DNA from 2 places in the Clostridium sp. FP1 genome. Region 2 is predicted to be linked to the other one. Evidence: a T-box and tRNA genes for the amino acid it is inferred to sense, from the RefSeq annotation. Region 2 holds a T-box; the other holds one or more tRNA genes.

Region 1 (9,626 bases), 4.7 Mb from region 2:
GAAGGCTCGGAAAAAGTTATTGTATTGTATGATGACGAAATGGAAAACAAATATAGTGCTCAAGTAATTGCTCCTATAATAACAGAAGGTGATGCAATTGGAGCAGTGCTCATAATTTCTACAGAGCCAGGAATTAAATTTGGGGATTTAGAGTTAAAACTAGCCGAAACAGCAGCATCTTTTTTAGGAAAACAAATGGAACAATAAAAAAAAAGATTAAAAAGTATATATTACTCAGCAAAGTGAAACATATTTGCAGTAATATATACTTTTATTTTTTTGAAATATAAGTAATAATAAGCCCTTAAATTAAATAATTATAATCATAGAATGTAATTGTTTGATACACCACAGGAATACAAGGAGGATATTATGAAGAAACATTCATTGATAAAAGGGACTATTATACTTGGACTGGCAGGAATATTTGCAAGATTTTTAGGTTTATTTTTTAGAATTCCAATACAGGCACTAATAAAAGATGAGGGTATGGGATACTACCAGATGTCCTATCCCCTTTACATGACTTTTGTAGCATTAGCTTCAGGTGTACCACTAGCTATGTCTAAACTTATTGCAGAGATGAATGCTAAAAATGATAGGGAAGGGATAGGGCAGGTATTAAGACAAACACTTTTCTTTATGATTACGGTAGGTTTAGTAGTTAGTATGCTAATGTTAACCTTTGCAAGGCCTATTATATCTATATTAAAATGGGATCCTAAATCATACTACTCTTTTTCGGTAATTGCCATAGCACCAATTTTTGTTTCTATTATGTGTACCTTCAGGGGCTTTTTCCAAGGGCTGCAGAATGTTAAACCCACTGCCATTTCCCAAATAGTAGAACAAGTTGGAAGAGTTGTTGCTGGAGTCTTATTTGCGTATTTATTGTTTCCAAGGGGCATTGAATATGCGGCTGGAGGAGCGGCTATTGGGACCTTAGTCGGTGCTATTATGGGAAGTATATATTTAATTTTAACTTATTTTAAGGTTAAAAAGGACCTGCCAGTAAGAAAAGTATCAAAGCATAAGCATATTTTAGCGGATTTAGCAAAGGCCGCACTTCCCATATCTTTAGGTGCTGCAGTAGGGACTATTATGTCATTAATAGATTCTATTTTAGTACCCCAGCAGCTTCTAAAAGCTGGATTCTCGCAGTTACAATCAGCTGTGATGTATGGTCAATTGACTGGGAAGGTGTTTACCTTGATGAATGTACCTTTAGCTCTTTCTATGGCGCTATGCGCGTCTCTGATGCCTATAATAGCCGAAGCCTTTTATTTAGGCAGAAGGGGAGAACTGGTTAAAAGGGTAGATATGGCTGTGAAATTGTCTAATGTTATTTCATTACCATCTTCCCTGGGGATGTTTTTTATGGCTTATCCTATAATGCATTTAATTTTTATGAAAGATGCAGCAGGATATGAAATTTTGCAATATATATCAATATCCATACCTTTTTTAATCTTAACTCAAACCAGTACCGCAATACTACAAGGTATAGGCAATTATATGAAGCCTGTATACAATTTAGCATTAGGGTGCATTGTAAAAGTTATTATAACTTATATATTAGTTTCATTTTCGTTTGTAAATATCTATGGTGCAGTTATAGGAACTATATTAGGGTATGGTGCAAGCTGCTTATTAAATATGAAGGATTTAAAGAGTACTTTAAATATAAAAATTAACTGGGTGGATGCTTTTGTAAAACCAGCTATTGCTTCTGGTATAATGATAATTGCAGTTGTATTTAGTAACGCTAGTGTCTATAATTATACAATGAGTAAAGAATTATCTTGCGTAATATCCATATTAATAGGCATTATTGTTTATTTGTTATTCATTTTTATCCTTAGAATTTTTGAATATGAGGAAATTAAAAATAAATTAAGAAGAAATTAAAGGAGTGAAAGCTAATGATTAAAGTAGTGGGACTCGGACCCGGTGCTATAGGATCACTAACTATAGAAACATTGGAGATTCTTAAAAATGGTAAAAAAATTTATTTAAGGACAGAAAAACATCCTACCGTAGATTATTTGAAATCCCTATCAATTCAATTTGAAACCTATGATGATAGATACGAAGAACATAATAATTTTGATGAGGTATATAGGGATATTGCAGAGGATCTTATCCAAAAACATGAAATGTATGGAGATATTATTTATGGGGTTCCAGGTCATCCTCTAGTGGCAGAAACTTCTGTTAAACTTTTAATACAGCTTTGCGAAAAAAACAAAATAGATATAGAAATTCTTGCTGCAGTCAGTTTTATAGATGCAGTTATTCAAAGTTTAAAATTAGATCCTATCGAGGGACTGAAAATTATAGATGCCTTTGATATAAAAAATCAAGTTTTAGATAAAAGAGTAGGACTTTTAATAACACAAGTTTACAATAAGTTTATAGCGTCTGAGGTTAAACTTGCCTTACTCGAGTATTACAAAGATGATATGGAAATTTGTTTTGTTAGGGCTGCAGGGATAAAGGGGCTAGAATGTACTAGGAAAATTAAATTATATGAGCTAGATAGGCAAGAAGACATTGACTACTTAACATCTATATATATCCCAAAAGAACTAGAAGCTACATTGGATTTCCAAGATCTAATCGATGTTATGAACACATTAAGGGGTGAAAATGGATGTGCATGGGATAAAGAGCAAACCCATGAATCTATGAAAAAATTTCTTATTGAAGAATGTTATGAAGTTTTGGAAGCCATCGATGAGAATGATGAGGATAAAATTATTGAGGAACTAGGAGATGTACTATTGCAGGTAGTTTTTCATGCGCAAATCGGAAAAGAGCAGGGGTATTTTAACATAAATGATATTATTAAAGGTGTTACCAGTAAAATGATAAACAGGCATCCTCATATTTTTAAAAATATACAAAATAAAAATTCTCAGCAAGTTTTAGAAACTTGGGAAAATATTAAAATTGAAGAAAAAGGCTTTAATAATTATACGGATACACTAAAGCATGTTCCGAAAAATTTACCAGGTTTAATGAGAGCATGTAAGGTTCAAGAAAAAGCATCGAAAATAGGGTTTGATTTTGACTCGGTTGAACCTGCCATGGAAAAAGTATTAGAAGAATTACAGGAAGTAAAAGATGTATATAAAGGCAAAAATAGGGCAAAAATACTAGAAGAAGTGGGAGATTTGGTATTTACGACTGTGAATGTTGCGAGATTACTTGACATAGACCCTGAATTTGCAGTAAATTATACTATAGATAAATTTATTAATCGCTTTGAGTACATAGAAGAAAATGCAAGTCATAGAAATTTAGATTTAAAGAATATGTCACTTGCGGAAATGGATGTTTTATGGAATGAATCTAAAAGCTAATAAATTTATTTAAAAATAAAATCTAGCACAAAAAGAAGGAATTTCTAAATCGGTGAAGAATATGCTATTTAATGGTGAAGAATACTCTATTTAATAGTGTACTCACTACTAAATAGTGTACTCAATAATAAGGAGGTAACAAAAGTGAATAAATCAGAATTAATAACAAGTATTGCAGAAAAGTCTAAGTTAACAAAAAAAGATGCAGAAGCAGCGTTAAAAGGAATTATAGAAAGTATTGAAGAAACATTAGAAAAAGGTGAAAAAGTTCAATTGGTTGGATTCGGAACTTTCGAAACACGCGCAAGAGCGGCTAGAATGGGTAGAAACCCAAGAACAAAGGAAGAAATCCAAATTTCAGCATCAACAGTTCCAGTATTTAAAGCTGGTAAAGAATTTAAAGATATAGTAAATAAATAATTTTACTATGATGTAAAAAACCTGGATGTATATCTGGGTTTTTTATTTTAATGACATTTCAGAAGGAAAGTTTTCCACGTCTATAAGTAGGGGGCACATACTACAACAAAAAGAAAACTTTAGTAGCAATCTAAATATCCTTCTGAAGTCATTAATTACAGCGCATCAGGAGAGGATTTTCTTTTACAAATGTTTATAATATTAAATAATATTAGAAAAGGAGAAGGACATATGAGACTCGATAAATATTTAAAAGTTTCTAGAATTATAAAGAGAAGGACTATAGCAAAAGAAGCTTGCGAAAGTGGCAGAGTATCTATAAATAATAAAGTTGCAAAAGCAGGTACTGTGGTAGCGGAAGGCGACACTATAGAGATTAAATTTGCAAATCAAATTTTAAAAGCTAAAATTATAAATATTGCAGAACATGTAACAAAGGACACTGCAAAAGAAATGTATGAAATAGTTTCAGGAACAGAAGACAAAGAATAAATCTTGCTAAATATAATTCTTAATTAAGCTTAATAAGCATATATATTTTATAGGAATATAAAGGTATGTGCTAATTGTGGATTGAAAGTATTAATTCTCAATTTTTATTATTAAAATTAATAAGGAGGATATTATGGAAGTAAAGAAAGAAGTAAAAATAGAAGATAAGCGAAGCAATTTATTGCTCGAAAACAGAAAAAAACTAACTATTAACGGAGTTATTGAGGTTATTAATTTTAATGAGAATCAAATATTATTAAATACAGATGTTGGAACAATGATAGTCAAAGGACAACAATTAAAAATGAATAAGTTGGATGTCCAAAATGGAGATGTAGTAATATCTGGTAAAGTGGATGCGTTTATATATACTAGCGACAAAAGCAAAGTTAAAAAAGATAGCATAATATCAAGATTGTTTAGGTAAAGAGTTATGATAATTTCTATGATAACCCAAATTAAACTTATAATTTTCGGTTTACTGTCTGGAATAGTAACTGGAGTACTTTTTGATATATATAGATTAATAAGAGGATTTGAAAAACCTAACAAGGTTCTGACAGTAATACAAGATTTACTATTTTGGACATTAACTTCTATAGTGGTTTTTATATTTTTGATGTATACTAATGAGGGCTACATAAACTTTTATGTGTATGTTTGCTTAATAATAGGAGCATACTTATATTTAAAACTCTTAAGTGGTGTTTTTATAAAGCTACAATATAAATTGTTAAAATTCAATGGGAAAGCAGTTAGAGTTGTATGGAATGTGATTTTATACCCGGTAGATTTATTGTTTTATAAGCTTAGAATAAAAAAAAACAATAAATTATAAAGAAATAGCTTGAAGAAATGTGAAATACAAATTAAAATAGATTTATGAAACTTAAAAAATACTCATTCCATTGAAAGGAAAAGGGTATGGGATATGAAAAAAAAATTTAGTATTAAGAGTGTCGTATTAGTTTTTGCTGTGGTATATGTATGTTATGTTATGATTAGCCAACAGGCAACAATGGCAAGACAAAAGAAAGAACTAGAAAAGTACAATGTTGAATTACAAAAGAAAAAAGATGAAAAAGAAACCTTGCAGGATGAAGTAAAGTTATCTAAAACTGACAAATATATAGAGAAACTGGCAAGAGAAATTTTAGGTCTTGTTAAAGAAGGTGAAACTCCTGTAATGGATAATAAAAACTAAATGCTATAATTATTGTTATGCTTATTATTAAATTAATATATAAAATAAAAAACATTATTTTGAGGAGGAACTTTTTAATATGACCTTAATGGCTGGAAGTATTGTAGAAGGTAAAGTAGTAAATATCACCAATTTTGGTGCATTCGTAGAAGTGGAGGGCAAAACAGGATTAGTGCATATATCTGAGGTTTCAGATACATTCGTTAAAAATGTTAATGATCATCTTAAAGAAAATGATATAGTAAAAGTTAAAGTAATTTCTGTAGATGATAATGGCAAGATAAGTTTATCCATAAAACAAGCTGGAGTACCTAAAAAATCTATTAAACCAATGGAGATAGACTGGGAAAAGGAAAAAAGCAAAGCAAATGCAAGTGGTTTTGAAGATATAATGACTAAATTCTTAAAAGATAGTGAAGAAAGATTTCAAGACGTTAAAAAGCACCAAGAAGGAAAAGGCAGAGGTTATAGTAAAAAAACTTCAAGTTATTAATAAAATTTTAGGAACTAAGTTTTTAGTTCCTATTTAAAAAAAACAAAAAGTTGTTGACAATAGTTTGTACATCATATATAATATAAAATGTTGCTACAAGGCAACACTTTGTATGTTAATAAGTTAGCTGGAGTGGCGGAACTGGCAGACGCACAGGACTTAAAATCCTGCGGTGGTTAAACACCGTACCGGTTCGATTCCGGTCTTCAGCACCAAATATCGCGGGATGGAGCAGTTGGTAGCTCGTCGGGCTCATAACCCGAAGGTCGCAGGTTCAAGTCCTGCTCCCGCAACCAAACATGGCGGAATAGCTCAGCTGGCTAGAGCATTCGGTTCATACCCGAAGGGTCGTAGGTTCAAGTCCTATTTCCGCTACCATTACCATTATAAATCTAAATTTGATTTATGAAAAACAGTTGACATGTTAAGCAGATAAGTGTATAGTTATAATTGTCTTACAATAACTTATATCAACACAAGAAATTAAAATTAACAAAATACAGGACTTATTATCCTGCAAGAGTTAAACGTGATATTGATTTGGTTTAGACTTTTAATACTAATATCGCGGGGTGGAGCAGTTGGTAGCTCGTCGGGCTCATAACCCGAAGGTCACAGGTTCAAGTCCTGTCCCCGCAACCAATAAATTTTAAATTACTGAATATATCAGTTAAATAAAATTTTATAATAACTATGCGAGCATGACAAGTATGCTAAAATCAAATAAGCTGGAGTGGCGGAACTGGCAGACGCACAGGACTTAAAATCCTGCGGTGGTTAAACACCGTACCGGTTCGATTCCGGTCTTCAGCACCAAATGTCGCGGGGTGGAGCAGTTGGTAGCTCGTCGGGCTCATAACCCGAAGGTCACAGGTTCAAGTCCTGTCCCCGCAACCAATGAATTTTAAATTACTGAATATGTCGGTTAAATAAAATTTCATAATGACTATGCGAGCATAACAAGTATGCTAAAATCAAATAAGCTGGAGTGGCGGAACTGGCAGACGCACAGGACTTAAAATCCTGCGGTGGTTAAACACCGTACCGGTTCAATTCCGGTCTTCAGCACCAAATATCGCGGGATGGAGCAGTTGGTAGCTCGTCGGGCTCATAACCCGAAGGTCGCAGGTTCAAGTCCTGCTCCCGCAACCAAACATGGCGGAATAGCTCAGCTGGCTAGAGCATTCGGTTCATACCCGAAGGGTCGTAGGTTCAAGTCCTATTTCCGCTACCATAACTCATAAGGAAACTTATGAGTTATTTTTTTATTTCATAAAAAAAACATAAAGCTAAATTTTAACGACATTTCAGAAGGAAAGTCTCCCATTTCTATAAGTGGGAGTTACAAGCTATAATAAATAGAAAACTTCAGTGGGAGTCTAAATCACCTTCTGAAGTCGTTAATATTGCAGCATCGCAGATGATGATTTAATATATCCGCAAGTAAAAACATATAAATATAATTTCCTCAAATAAATAATGGCATGAAGTGACAAGCTTCATTTAATATTTTAAAACCTGCTATATAAATATGGTAGGTTGTTTTATATTATAGGAGATTGTAAAATCTAATTGTAAAAATTATACAAATTAATGTCTCATGAAAAATGTATAAGCATCTCATCTTATGACAATTATTTCCAAAAGCCTTTGCTATAATGAAGTTCTAATTAACAAAGGTGGGTGATTTGTAAAATGCAATACGGTATTGATATATTTCCATACCAAAGACTTAAAAAGATAAAAGAGGAAGTACAAAAGAAAAATGAATTAAATATTAATTTAATTATTAGAGCAGTTGTTTATTTTACAGTAAGTTTATTAATAAGCAGGGTGCTACTTATTAATAATACGGCACCATTTGGTATAGCTTTTTTGATAGCGACAATATTTATTAATAATAAAAAAATTTCTATAATTACAGCTAGTGGTACATTTTTAGGATATATCACTTTATACAAGAGCATAGTAAATTTACCATTATATTTAGTATTAATAGTTACCATTGCTGTTTTAAGTAATATTTTTAATAAGATAAGAGTGAAAACTAGAGCTTTAGCTAGCATGTTTGCCATTATTATATTTGAATTGTTTATTTATAATTTTTTCATCATTAGGGTAAGTGGATTAATGGCTTTCTTAAACGCAATGTTTCTAGTCTTATGTATCTTTCCTTTATATTTTATTCTAGATTACAGTCTTTTATGCTTTAAGGAAATTAAAACAAAGCATATATTTTCAAACGAAGAAATAATAAGTATGTCAATTATAAGTTCACTAATTATAGCAGGAACTTGGGGACTCAGTGTTTTTAATATATCAATTACAAACGTTTTAGGTTTGGCTTTTGTTATAATAATAGCTTATATAAACGGAAGTGGAGCTGGTGCGGCATCTGGAGTTGCTATGGGTATTATTGTAGGAATGTCTTCTAAAAATATGATTATATTTATAGGAATGTATGGTATTTGTGGCTTAATAGCAGGTGTGTTTAAAGAAACTGGAAAGTGGCTAAGTGCAGCAGCTTATCTAGTAGCTTTTTCAATAATAAAAATATATTGTATTACAGGATCTGAGTTTATAATATTCGAGGCAATGCTTGCAGCGGTGATATTTTTGCTTATACCATTAAAAGTATACGCGGAATTATCTACAGAGTTTAACGCAGATAAAAAGAGGGAATATATTGAGCAAGGATATATAAATAAAATTAAAGATACATTTGTAGGAAGGTTAAATAATTTTTCTGATGTGCTTTCTAATATGTCCGATATATTAAATAATTTAGTGGATAATGAAAGATTGGCAATGAAGGGCAAAAGTAGTGCCTTAGTTGAAAATCTTGCAGATAGGGTGTGTAGTGATTGTAATATGAAGTCTATGTGTTGGAAAAGAGAGTTGCATTATACATACGCAGCATTTGAAGAATTAATCCAAAATTTTGAAAGAAAAAGCGACAGTGTACCAGAAGAAATTGAAAGAAAATGTATAAAGCGAACTGCTCTACTTAAAAATACAGAGGATATTGTTAATAAGCATATTATAAATGAAATGTGGAGAACAAGACTTAGTGAAGGTAGAGAGCTCTTAGCAAATCAGATTAGCAATATGGCGGATTCTGTTTCAGAAATCGTTGAAGATTTTAATTCTGAGATTCAAATAGATACTTCTATGGAAAAGCTTATTTGTAGAGCATTAGATAAAAATAGTATTAAGTACAATGAGCTTATGTGTTTAAATGACAAGACGGGAAGAATGAACATTAAATTTTCACTTGAGGCTTGTAGTGGAAGACAAATGTGTGTTAAGGAATTATTGCCTATTATAAATGGGGTCACTGGCAAGTGCATGTGCGTTAGTGATGAGGGTTGCAGTATAAATCCAAAGACTAATATGTGTAAGGTAACTATGGAAGAAACACCTAAGTTTCATGTTGTAACTAATGTGGCTAGGCAGTGTAAAGATGGTGAAAAGTTTAATGGAGATAGCTACAGCTTTGGGAAGCTAATGGATGGGAGTTATATGTCAATTATTAGTGATGGTATGGGATCTGGTCCTGAGGCAGGGAGAGAGAGTGAAGCTGCTGTTGAATTAATAGAAAAATTTACATCTGCAGGTTTTAGCAAAATCACAGCTATTAATACAGTAAATT
Region 2 (9,626 bases):
TTATGGGCGCACTCCTTCATGAACCAGAAGTTTGGATTTTAGATGAACCAATGACTGGACTTGATCCTAAATCTTCCTATGTTTTAAAAGAAATGATGAAGGAACATGCAAATAAAAAGAAAAGCGTATTTTTCTCAACTCATGTTCTAGAAGTAGCTGAAAAACTATGTGATAGGGTTGCAGTAATAAACAAGGGGAAAATATTGTTCTGTGGAACTCTAGATGAACTAAGGGATCATTTTAAAGCAAGTGGGTCCCTAGAGAAAATCTTCTTGGAGATGACTGAAAATGAGTAAGTTTATAGCGCTAACTAAGGTGCTGTTAAAAACAGGAACTGGATCCTCTAGCAGTAAGAAAAATAAAAACAAGATTAAGGGGCTATTGCTTGGACTAATTTTAGTACTAGCATTCACACCGATGGCAATAGGGTTTGGAGAGTTCATATTTGCGGCCTATGATGGATTACATCAAATTGGTCAGGAAGCTGTTATATTGGGATTTGGACTATCTATTGTTAGTGTGGTTATTTTCTTCTTTGGTATATTTTATGCTATGAGCATATTTTACTTTTCTATGGATGTAGAAAATTTATTACCACTACCTTTTAAGCCTTGGCACATTATGGGAGCTAAATTTACTGTAGTATTAATTTATGAATACCTTACAGAAATTATATTTTTTGCGCCTACACTAATTGCTTACGGGATAAAGAGCGGTGGAGGGGTATTTTATTATATTTATGGAGTTATAATATTTTTACTATTGCCTATAGTACCACTAGTAATTGCCTCTGTAATTAATATGATTATAATGAGATTTACTAATATTGCAAAGAATAAGGACAGGTTTAGATTAGTAGGCGGACTTATAGCTATGGGCTTTGGTGTAGGAATCAACATATATATCCAGAAGTTTTCACAAGATTTAAGTGGAGCAGAAATTACTGAAATGTTCTCAAAGGGAAATAACTCCTTAGTTGAGTTGGCAACAAAAATGTTTCCAAGTACTAAGATAGCTGTAAATAGTCTGATTAATACTAACAATATTAAGGGTATTATAAATTTAATCCTATTTATAGCCATAACACTGGCTGCAGTAATGATATTTATAATATTAGGTCAAGCATTGTACTTTAAAGGGGTTATGGGAGTATCTGAAACATCTTCAAAGCGGAAGACACTTAGTAGTAAAGAACTTACAAATAATACAACACAAAATTCTTCCTTAAAGGTATATATATTAAAAGAATTAAAGATTTTATTTAGAACGCCAATTTATTTTATGAATTGTGTGCTTATGAATTTTTTATGGCCCATATTTTTACTTATACCAATTTTCGCTCAAAAGGGCGGTTCAGGTCAACTTAAGGAATTAACTGGTTTTTTACAAAATGGTAAAAGTACAGGTATAGTATTAGGTGTTTTTTTTGCATTTATGGTTTTTTCATCTTGTAGCAATTCAATCGCAACTACAGCAATATCAAGAGAAGGTAAAAATCTATTTATGTTAAAATATATACCTATGAAATATAAAGATCAGCTTATGGCAAAAGCATTATCGGCAGTAGTACTCGGAGTAGCTGGAATGCTTATGATAAGTATACTTGCTTTGATATTACTTAAATTGCCATTGGATTTAGTTTTATTAATGATTATAGTTGGTTTTTTAGGAATAATATTTACATCATTTATAGGAATATTTATTGATTTGAATTTTCCTAAACTTCAGTGGGATACAGAGCAGGAGGTAGTTAAGCGAAACTTTAATGTGATGATTAGTATGATTATTTGCATAGCTTTAGGCGGGCTTATGGTATTTATGATTATCAAGTTTGAACTAACTAAATGGATAGTATTTGTCTTAATAGTAGGTTTATATGGGGTTTTTGATTTACTGCTATATTATCTACTAGGTACAAAAGGAGTAAAAATGTTAAGAAAAATAGAATCATAAAATATTGATGCTCTAAGTATAATTTTATGGCTTTAGGATAAAATGTGTCAAGCATTTTTGAAAATGTCCTCAAATATTTAAAACATTAGCACCAGTTTTTCTGGTGCTTTTATTAATTTGGGTTACTTAATGAATGTTGCACAAAGTGGCTATAAGATTATTTAATTACTTTGAAATTTTCCTAAAATCTTTTCTAAATATCTTTTAGCCGTAGGCTTATAATTGGGGGTCCATTAAAGCTTAAAGGTCATTTTTGAAAATGTGTATGAATCCTTCTATTTATATTAGCGTAGCTAATGGATGAGAATCCATTTCTTTTTATTAATTTGATTTTATTATTTATGACTTCCATTGGTCAGTTTCTTAATCTATTATCAAAGTATATTTTGGGTTCACTTAATAAACCTTTGAAGATTGTCTTTTTCAAAGATCTAAAATGAACAGATTTTTAGTGTTTCTATGCTACATTATTGTTCCGGTGAGCCTGTTTCTTTAGATACCGCTCAAACGAATCTTGTTTCCAAGGGTGATTCATTGGTGGTATGTAGCGTTTGCTAGGTTGGGTATTGGGAACTGCTAAATCAAAGTTTTTGGAGGAGAGTTCATGTCCAGGTAATAAATCTAGCGCATAAACTTTCTCATCTACACACAAGAAAATCTCGCCATTAAATGATTGAATTACCGTTCCAACTGTTCCTTTGCGATAATGTACAGGATATCCATTGCAATCAACAGGCAAATAATAATTCTTTTTAAATTTGATACAACTTCCGTTATCCACCTTCCTACTGGTCAATACGGCAAGAGTTAAGTTGATTTTTTCAATATCTGGTTGCATTTCAAAGACAGATTTGATATTATCAACAGGTAATGCAAACTGAGCATTGAATTCTTTTATGTAGGAGTTTAAGAATTCGTTTGCTTGCTCAATTGTGTTTATACCACTTATCCGCATTTCCAAGGGGAGGCGTGATTGTAACGTCTGAAACATTCTTTCTACGCGTCCCTTGGCTTGTGGAACACTACTGGTTTTAATTTCAATACCTAATTGTTTGCATGCATAGCTAAATTGTGTAAATGTGTCCTCTTCAACTGAAGGGGAATTTTTTTGTTTATATTCAAAGACCGTACGCCTATCAGTGAATAACATGTAGGGAATACCATAGTTAGTAAGTACTTGGTGTAGTACATGATAGTACCCATTTAAAGTTTCTTGCGGATCGAAATAAGCACCCACAATAGCACCAGTAGCATCATCTACTGCGATATGCAACTGACTTTTATCGTTACCGAACCAAAGATGTACCGAAGCATCCATTTGAAGCATTTCGCCTGCATAAGCACATCTTGGACGTCTAGGATGTGCATCCTCGGCAGCAATTATGGAACTTTGAATTTTAGCAATTTCTTTTATAGAATTAGTTGCTTTTTGCAGTTCTTTTAATTCAGCCTTAATCCTTTTTCTTGTAGCACGCTTCGCCTTAGGGGACAGGATGAAATCTTGCATAAGGATAGAACGAATGGTGCTAGTAGAAACCGTTATATTCTCGTGCTTTTTTAGCAATTCGCAAAAATGGGTAATATTAGCTTCAGGGTATTTGGTGCAATATAAATCTAGGATTAACTGCTTGGTATTAGCATCAAGAGCATGTGCGGGCTTTCGCCCTCGATTACCATGAATAAAGAATTCCTTTCCACTTTCTTTATACCCCTTAATCATTCTGTTAATATGCCTAACCGAACAATTGAGAGCAATAGCTGCTCGCTTTTTATTGGCATCTGTTTCTATTAATTTTTTTATAGTAGAGTACTTATCCATTTCTTCCATAGTTAAATTCACCTTTCTTATTATCAGCACCTCATTTCTAGTCATGAGGTTTATTATACAATGTTTTCATATTTGGGACATAATCAAATGTGGTATAGTAAGACATTATCATAAACGGATCATATATAATTTTATGGCTTTAGGATAAAATGTTGACATAGTGATTTATTTGCAATATAATTACCATTAAACAAATGCAATGATGAGAAGAGTAATAAGCTTAAGTGTTAAAAGAGAGCTGAGATAGGTGAAAATCAGTAGCAGGTCAGCTTATGAACATGGTCTCTAAGCAGATTATCTGAATTTAATTATTAGGATAATACGGTTGCAACCGTTATATTGACAGGTGATGATGGTCACCAAATGAGATCTTTATAGTGATGTAAAGATGAATTAGAGTGGTAAAACGTTAATACGTCTCTAAACAGAAAGTTATTTCTGTTTAGGGACTTTTTTTATTTTCCGGGAACTTATAATATTTTAGGATTATTATAAGTTGAATAACATATTTATACATGTTTTTGTTTTCCTAAAAACTATAAATAATTTTAATTTGAGAGGTAGGAGAAAACTATGACTAAAAAAACTTATTACATTACTACACCAATTTATTATCCCTCAGCAAATCTACACATCGGGAATACCTATACAACGGTAGCTGCGGATGCAATTGCTAGATTTAAGAGGCTTATAGGCTATGATGTAATGTTCTTAGTAGGAACAGATGAGCATGGTCAAAAAATTCAAACAATAGCGGAGGAAAAAGGAGTTACTCCAAAAGCGTATGTAGATGAAATAGTGGCAGGCATACAAAATTTGTGGGAAATGATGGATATAAGCTATGATAAATTTATAAGAACTACAGACGATTATCATAAAAAGGCTGTTCAAAAACTGTTTAAGCAGTTATATGATCAAGGAGATATATACAAAGGTTCATATGAAGGATGGTACTGCACTCCTTGTGAATCATTTTGGACAGAAACCCAAGCAGTAGATGGAAAATGTCCTGATTGTGGAAGACCAGTAGAAAAGGCAAAGGAAGAAGCATATTTCTTCAAGATGTCAAAATATGCAGATAGACTTATAGCGTATATTGAATCTCATCCAGAGTTTATTCAACCAGAATCAAGAAAAAATGAAATGTTAAATAATTTCTTAAGACCAGGTCTCCAAGACTTATGCGTTTCAAGAACAACATTTAACTGGGGGATACCAGTGGAATTTGATCCAGGCCATGTTATATATGTGTGGGTAGATGCCTTGTCTAACTATATAACGGCTCTTGGATATAATGGAGAGGATAATTCACTTTATGAAAAATTCTGGCCAGCAGATGTACATTTAATAGGTAAGGATATACTAAGATTCCATACGATTTATTGGCCAATAATGCTCATGGCATTGGAGCTACCTCTTCCTAAACAAGTATTTGGTCATGGATGGCTTCTTGTTGATGGTGGAGTAAGAATGGCAAAATCTAGAGGGAATGTAGTAGATCCAGTAGTACTAGTTAATCATTTTGGAGTGGATGCGGTAAGGTATTATTTACTTCATGAAATACCATTTGGTTCTGATGGAATATTTACTAGTGAAATATTCATAAAGAAAACAAATTCGGACCTGGCTAATGATTTAGGAAATTTATTATCGAGAACTGTAACAATGATAGAAAAATATTTTGATGGAGTTATTCCAGTGCCTATTGATATAGCAGATGTTGATAATGAACTTATAGAAATAGCACTTGCAGCACCAGGAAAAGTAGAAAAAGCTATTGACGAACTTAAAATACCTGAAGCATTGGACCATGTTTGGGCACTTATTAGGCGAACTAACAAGTATATAGATGAAACAACTCCATGGATACTTGGAAAGGACGATAGTCAAAAGGGAAGACTAGGTACAGTATTGTACAATTTAGCAGAAACCTTAAGAATGACATCAGTGTTAATATCAGCATTTTTACCAACTACAAGTGGCAAAATAAATGTTCAACTAAATGTAGATAAAATCACATGGGATAGCTTATCATCATTCAATGGAACAAGTGCAGGAACAAAAGTTAATAAAGGTGAAGTAATGTTCCCAAGAATAGATGTGGAAGCTAAAATAGAAGAGCTTAATAAGCTTGTAGAAGAAACTAGGAAAGCAGCACAAAAACCTACTATGGAGCCAGTAAAAGAAGAAATTACAATAGAAGATTTTGAAAAAATAGATATGAGAGTTGTTAAGGTATTAGAATGCCTGCCAATGAAAAAATCTAAAAAACTTCTAAAGTTAAAAGTAGATTTAGGCGGAGAAATAAGGCAGGTAGTTTCAGGAATAGCTCAGAGCTATAAGCCAGAAGATCTAATTGGAAAGTATGTAGTACTCGTAGCTAATTTAAAGCCTGTTACACTTAGAGGTGAATTATCCCAGGGAATGATAATTGCAGCAGCAACCCAGGATGATAGCAAGCTATTTGCAGTATCAATACCAGGTGAACTGCCTACTGGAAGTACAGTAAGGTAATTCCAATAAAAAAGCATGAAGTGCTAGTAAATTAGGCTTCATGCTTTTATATTTAAAATAAAACAGTCTATTGAATTTTAAGAAGGTTAGATTTACAATAGTAATTGTGACTATTACAAAGTACTACAAAGAACTGCGAGGAGGAAAAATAATATGAAATTTCTTATTGGTTCCTTAGTTGGAGCTATTATCGGGTACATAACCAATTGGTTAGCTATAAAAATGTTGTTTAGACCACACAAAGAGCTTAAAATTGGTAAATTCAAAGTTCCATTTACTCCAGGTCTTATTCCAAAGGAAAAGTCTAGAATCGCTAAAAGTGTAGGTGAGAGTATAGGGCAGCATCTTTTGACAAAGGAGACAATTCTGAAGTCGTTATGCAGTGAAAATATGAATGAACAATTGGATTTTTGGGTGCAAAGTAAAATTGGTGCTATAGAAAATAGTGAGGTTACAGTAGAAAATGAGATAAAGGGCTTATTAGGCGATGAATTTTCTAATTTTATACAAAATACTAACAGGAATGTTTCTAAATTATTTATTGATTATATAAATGAAGAAGATGTTAAACAAGCTATTGGTAAATATGTAAAAGGACAAATAATATTAGAATTAGCTGCTAAACCAGAAGTGATTTGTCAAAGTGAATTATATAATTCAATAAAAAATAAAGTGTTAAATGCTGCCATTGAGTATAAAGATACAGAAAAATTTTATGGAGAAATACAAAATATATTAGAAGAAAAGGTAAATGGATTAAAGTTTTTAGATAAGAGCTTTGAGGAGGTTATACCTAAAGGCATAACAGATAATATAAAAGTATATGTTTATGGAAAAAGATATGATATTGCAATGGCAATAAAGAAAATAATTAAAGAAGAAAAGACTAAAAAGAAATTGAGACAAATTGTAGGAGAAACAATAGCAACTAAATTAAATCCCATGATAGCAATGTTTATGAATGCTGACAGTACTTATGAAAAAGTTGTTACGGGTATAAATGAATTCTTAGATGAAGATGAAAACCATAATGATATTGCATTAATGATTAATGATATAATCGATAAATTTTTGAAAAGTTCAGTTTCTAGCGTGTTTTCTGAATTTTCTAAAGAAGGAATTCATGATGGCATAGAGCCTTTAATCCATTTATTCACAACAGAGATTGTAGATGAAAAACTTATTAGAAATACCTTAGATAAGCTTGAGGATAAGTTTAACAATTATATATCTATTGAGGCGATGCTAGAAAAAACAGGAATAGATTATAAAAGTGAAATAGAAAAAATTATAAAGAGTCGAATAGAAGCTATGGCAGAAAGCAATTCTGTGAAAATAAAAATAGCAGAAATAGTTTCAGTAATGATTAATAGATTGCTAAATGTAGAGATGAAATCAATATTTGAAGGGGAAGGAGATAAATTATCTAAGTCTATTTCTATAGTAGTTAAAGAGCTATACAATAAATTTATAGAGAATAAGGCGGCTGACGTAATTGAAGTGTTAGATGTTGCTAAAATAGTTGAAGATAAAATTAATGAATTTGATGTAGATTTTTCAGAAAAAATCATACTGGATATTGCTAGTAAAGAGCTAAATGCTATAACTTGGCTTGGAGCACTACTAGGGGCAGTTATGGGGTTATTATCTCCTATATTGGGTTCACTTTAACGACATTTCAGAAGGAAAGTCTCCCACGGCTATAAGTGGGTAAATCTCCTTCTGAAGTCGTTAATATTGCAGCATCCAAGATGATGATTTAACGACATGAAAGGAAGGTGAAAACTGTAATTAAACTTTTGAAATTATTAGTTTAATGCAGTGTTTATTATGATATTTGATTCACATGCACATTATGATGATGAGGCTTTTAATGAAGATAGAGAAAATGTAATACTGGGATTAAAGGATAAAGGTGTAATAGGTGTTTTAAACTGTGGCGCATCACTGGAAGGCGCAAGAATGTCAGTAGAATTATCCAGTAAATATGATTTTATATATTCCGCAGTAGGAATACATCCTGAGCATGCAGACATTGTTAATGATGAAATTATTGATGAACTAAGAAATTTAGCGCAAAATCCAAAGGTTAGAGCTATAGGAGAAATAGGGTTAGATTATTATTATAAAGAAAATCCGCCTAGAGATATTCAAAAGGTGGCCTTTAAACTTCAAATGGAACTTGCGAGAGAACTTAAATTACCGGTAGTTATCCATGATAGGGATGCCCATAGTGATACTTTAGACATATTAAAACAATTTCCAGAGGTTATAGGCACCATTCATTGCTTTTCAGGAAGCGTTGAATTTGCGGAGGAATGTTTAAAACTCGGTTATTACATTGGATTTACTGGAGTTATAACCTTTAAAAATGCAAAAAAAATAGGTGAGGTTGCCAAAGTTGTTCCAATGGACAGGATACTAGTAGAAACGGATTGTCCATACATGTCACCAGAACCAAATAGAGGTAAAAGAAATGAATCCCCTTATATTAAATACATAATTGAAAAGATATCAGAGATCAAGGAAAAAACTGTACAAGAAATTGAAAGTATTACAATTTGTAACATTAAAAACTTGCTAAAAATAAATAAGTAGTGTAAAATGATTATTAATTCTAATTATTGTAAAAAATATAAAAATATATCTGTAATTAAAATTGTGTAGATCACATATAATTTTAATGGTAAATACTATTTTGCTAATTTACCCTGAAAGACTGGATTAGTTGTTTTATTTTAAAGTTATAATTTAATATTATAATTTTATGCACAATGATGCATTAACAGTCAAAACTAAGAGTAGTGGGTTTAAAATTTGACATATTTCTTGCTTCAAGGTATAATACCCAAGTACTCTTGACTAAGGGAGGGAATCTCTATGATGAAAAACGTGAAAAATAATTTGAAGTACTATTTTTCAAATGGGCCCAAGACATTTTTTATAGTAATGCTGTTATTAACATGTATTACGGTGACTATATTTAACATGAAAAAGGTTATATCTGTTATTGTTGATGGTAAATCCATACAGGTTATAACTTTAAAAAGTAATCTTAATCAAATACTAAAAACTAATAATATAGCGCTAGGGGCAAAAGATCAAATTACAGTTAGTTTAGACAGTGAAGTAAAAGACGGAGACAAAATATATATAAAAAAAGCTGTAAATGTTAAAGTGAAAGTTGATGGGAAAGAATTGAAGATTCAAACTGCTGAAAATACAGTAGCAGATATGCTGAAAGCAGAAAATATTGTATTAAAGGATGAAGACAAGATTACCCCATTAAAAAGTGAATCGCTAAAATCAGGGTTACAAGTACAAATAACAA

The links. A T-box is a leader RNA that pairs with one kind of tRNA and senses whether it is charged. The one in region 2 lies ahead of metG (methionine--tRNA ligase), so its partner is inferred to be a tRNA-Met.
Region 1: it has a tRNA-Met gene. The T-box ahead of metG (methionine--tRNA ligase) is inferred to sense a tRNA for this amino acid. The anticodon was not compared.

The regions. Positions count from the first base shown of each region.
Region 1 covers NZ_JAAMNJ020000001.1:4,897,280-4,906,905, reverse strand. Annotated here, with positions in the region: gene spoVT (stage V sporulation protein T) at 1-207, shown strand, start outside; gene G9F70_RS23355 (polysaccharide biosynthesis protein) at 373-1,908, shown strand; gene mazG (nucleoside triphosphate pyrophosphohydrolase) at 1,923-3,365, shown strand; gene G9F70_RS23345 (HU family DNA-binding protein) at 3,510-3,785, shown strand; gene G9F70_RS23340 (RNA-binding S4 domain-containing protein) at 4,017-4,277, shown strand; gene yabP (sporulation protein YabP) at 4,411-4,704, shown strand; gene yabQ (spore cortex biosynthesis protein YabQ) at 4,711-5,115, shown strand; gene G9F70_RS23325 (FtsB family cell division protein) at 5,209-5,481, shown strand; gene G9F70_RS23320 (S1 domain-containing RNA-binding protein) at 5,561-5,974, shown strand; tRNA gene G9F70_RS23315 (tRNA-Leu) at 6,101-6,189, shown strand; tRNA gene G9F70_RS23310 (tRNA-Met) at 6,195-6,270, shown strand; tRNA gene G9F70_RS23305 (tRNA-Met) at 6,276-6,352, shown strand; tRNA gene G9F70_RS23300 (tRNA-Met) at 6,541-6,616, shown strand; tRNA gene G9F70_RS23295 (tRNA-Leu) at 6,702-6,790, shown strand; tRNA gene G9F70_RS23290 (tRNA-Met) at 6,796-6,871, shown strand; tRNA gene G9F70_RS23285 (tRNA-Leu) at 6,957-7,045, shown strand; tRNA gene G9F70_RS23280 (tRNA-Met) at 7,051-7,126, shown strand; tRNA gene G9F70_RS23275 (tRNA-Met) at 7,132-7,208, shown strand; gene spoIIE (stage II sporulation protein E) at 7,670-9,626, shown strand, end outside.
Region 2 covers NZ_JAAMNJ020000001.1:219,204-228,829, forward strand. Annotated here, with positions in the region: gene G9F70_RS01030 (ABC transporter ATP-binding protein) at 1-296, shown strand, start outside; gene G9F70_RS01035 (putative ABC transporter permease subunit) at 289-1,953, shown strand; gene G9F70_RS01040 (ISNCY family transposase) at 2,411-3,781, opposite strand; T-box leader at 3,972-4,206, shown strand; gene metG (methionine--tRNA ligase) at 4,355-6,295, shown strand; gene G9F70_RS01050 (DUF445 family protein) at 6,449-7,966, shown strand; gene G9F70_RS01055 (TatD family hydrolase) at 8,126-8,893, shown strand; gene G9F70_RS01060 (3D domain-containing protein) at 9,176-9,626, shown strand, end outside.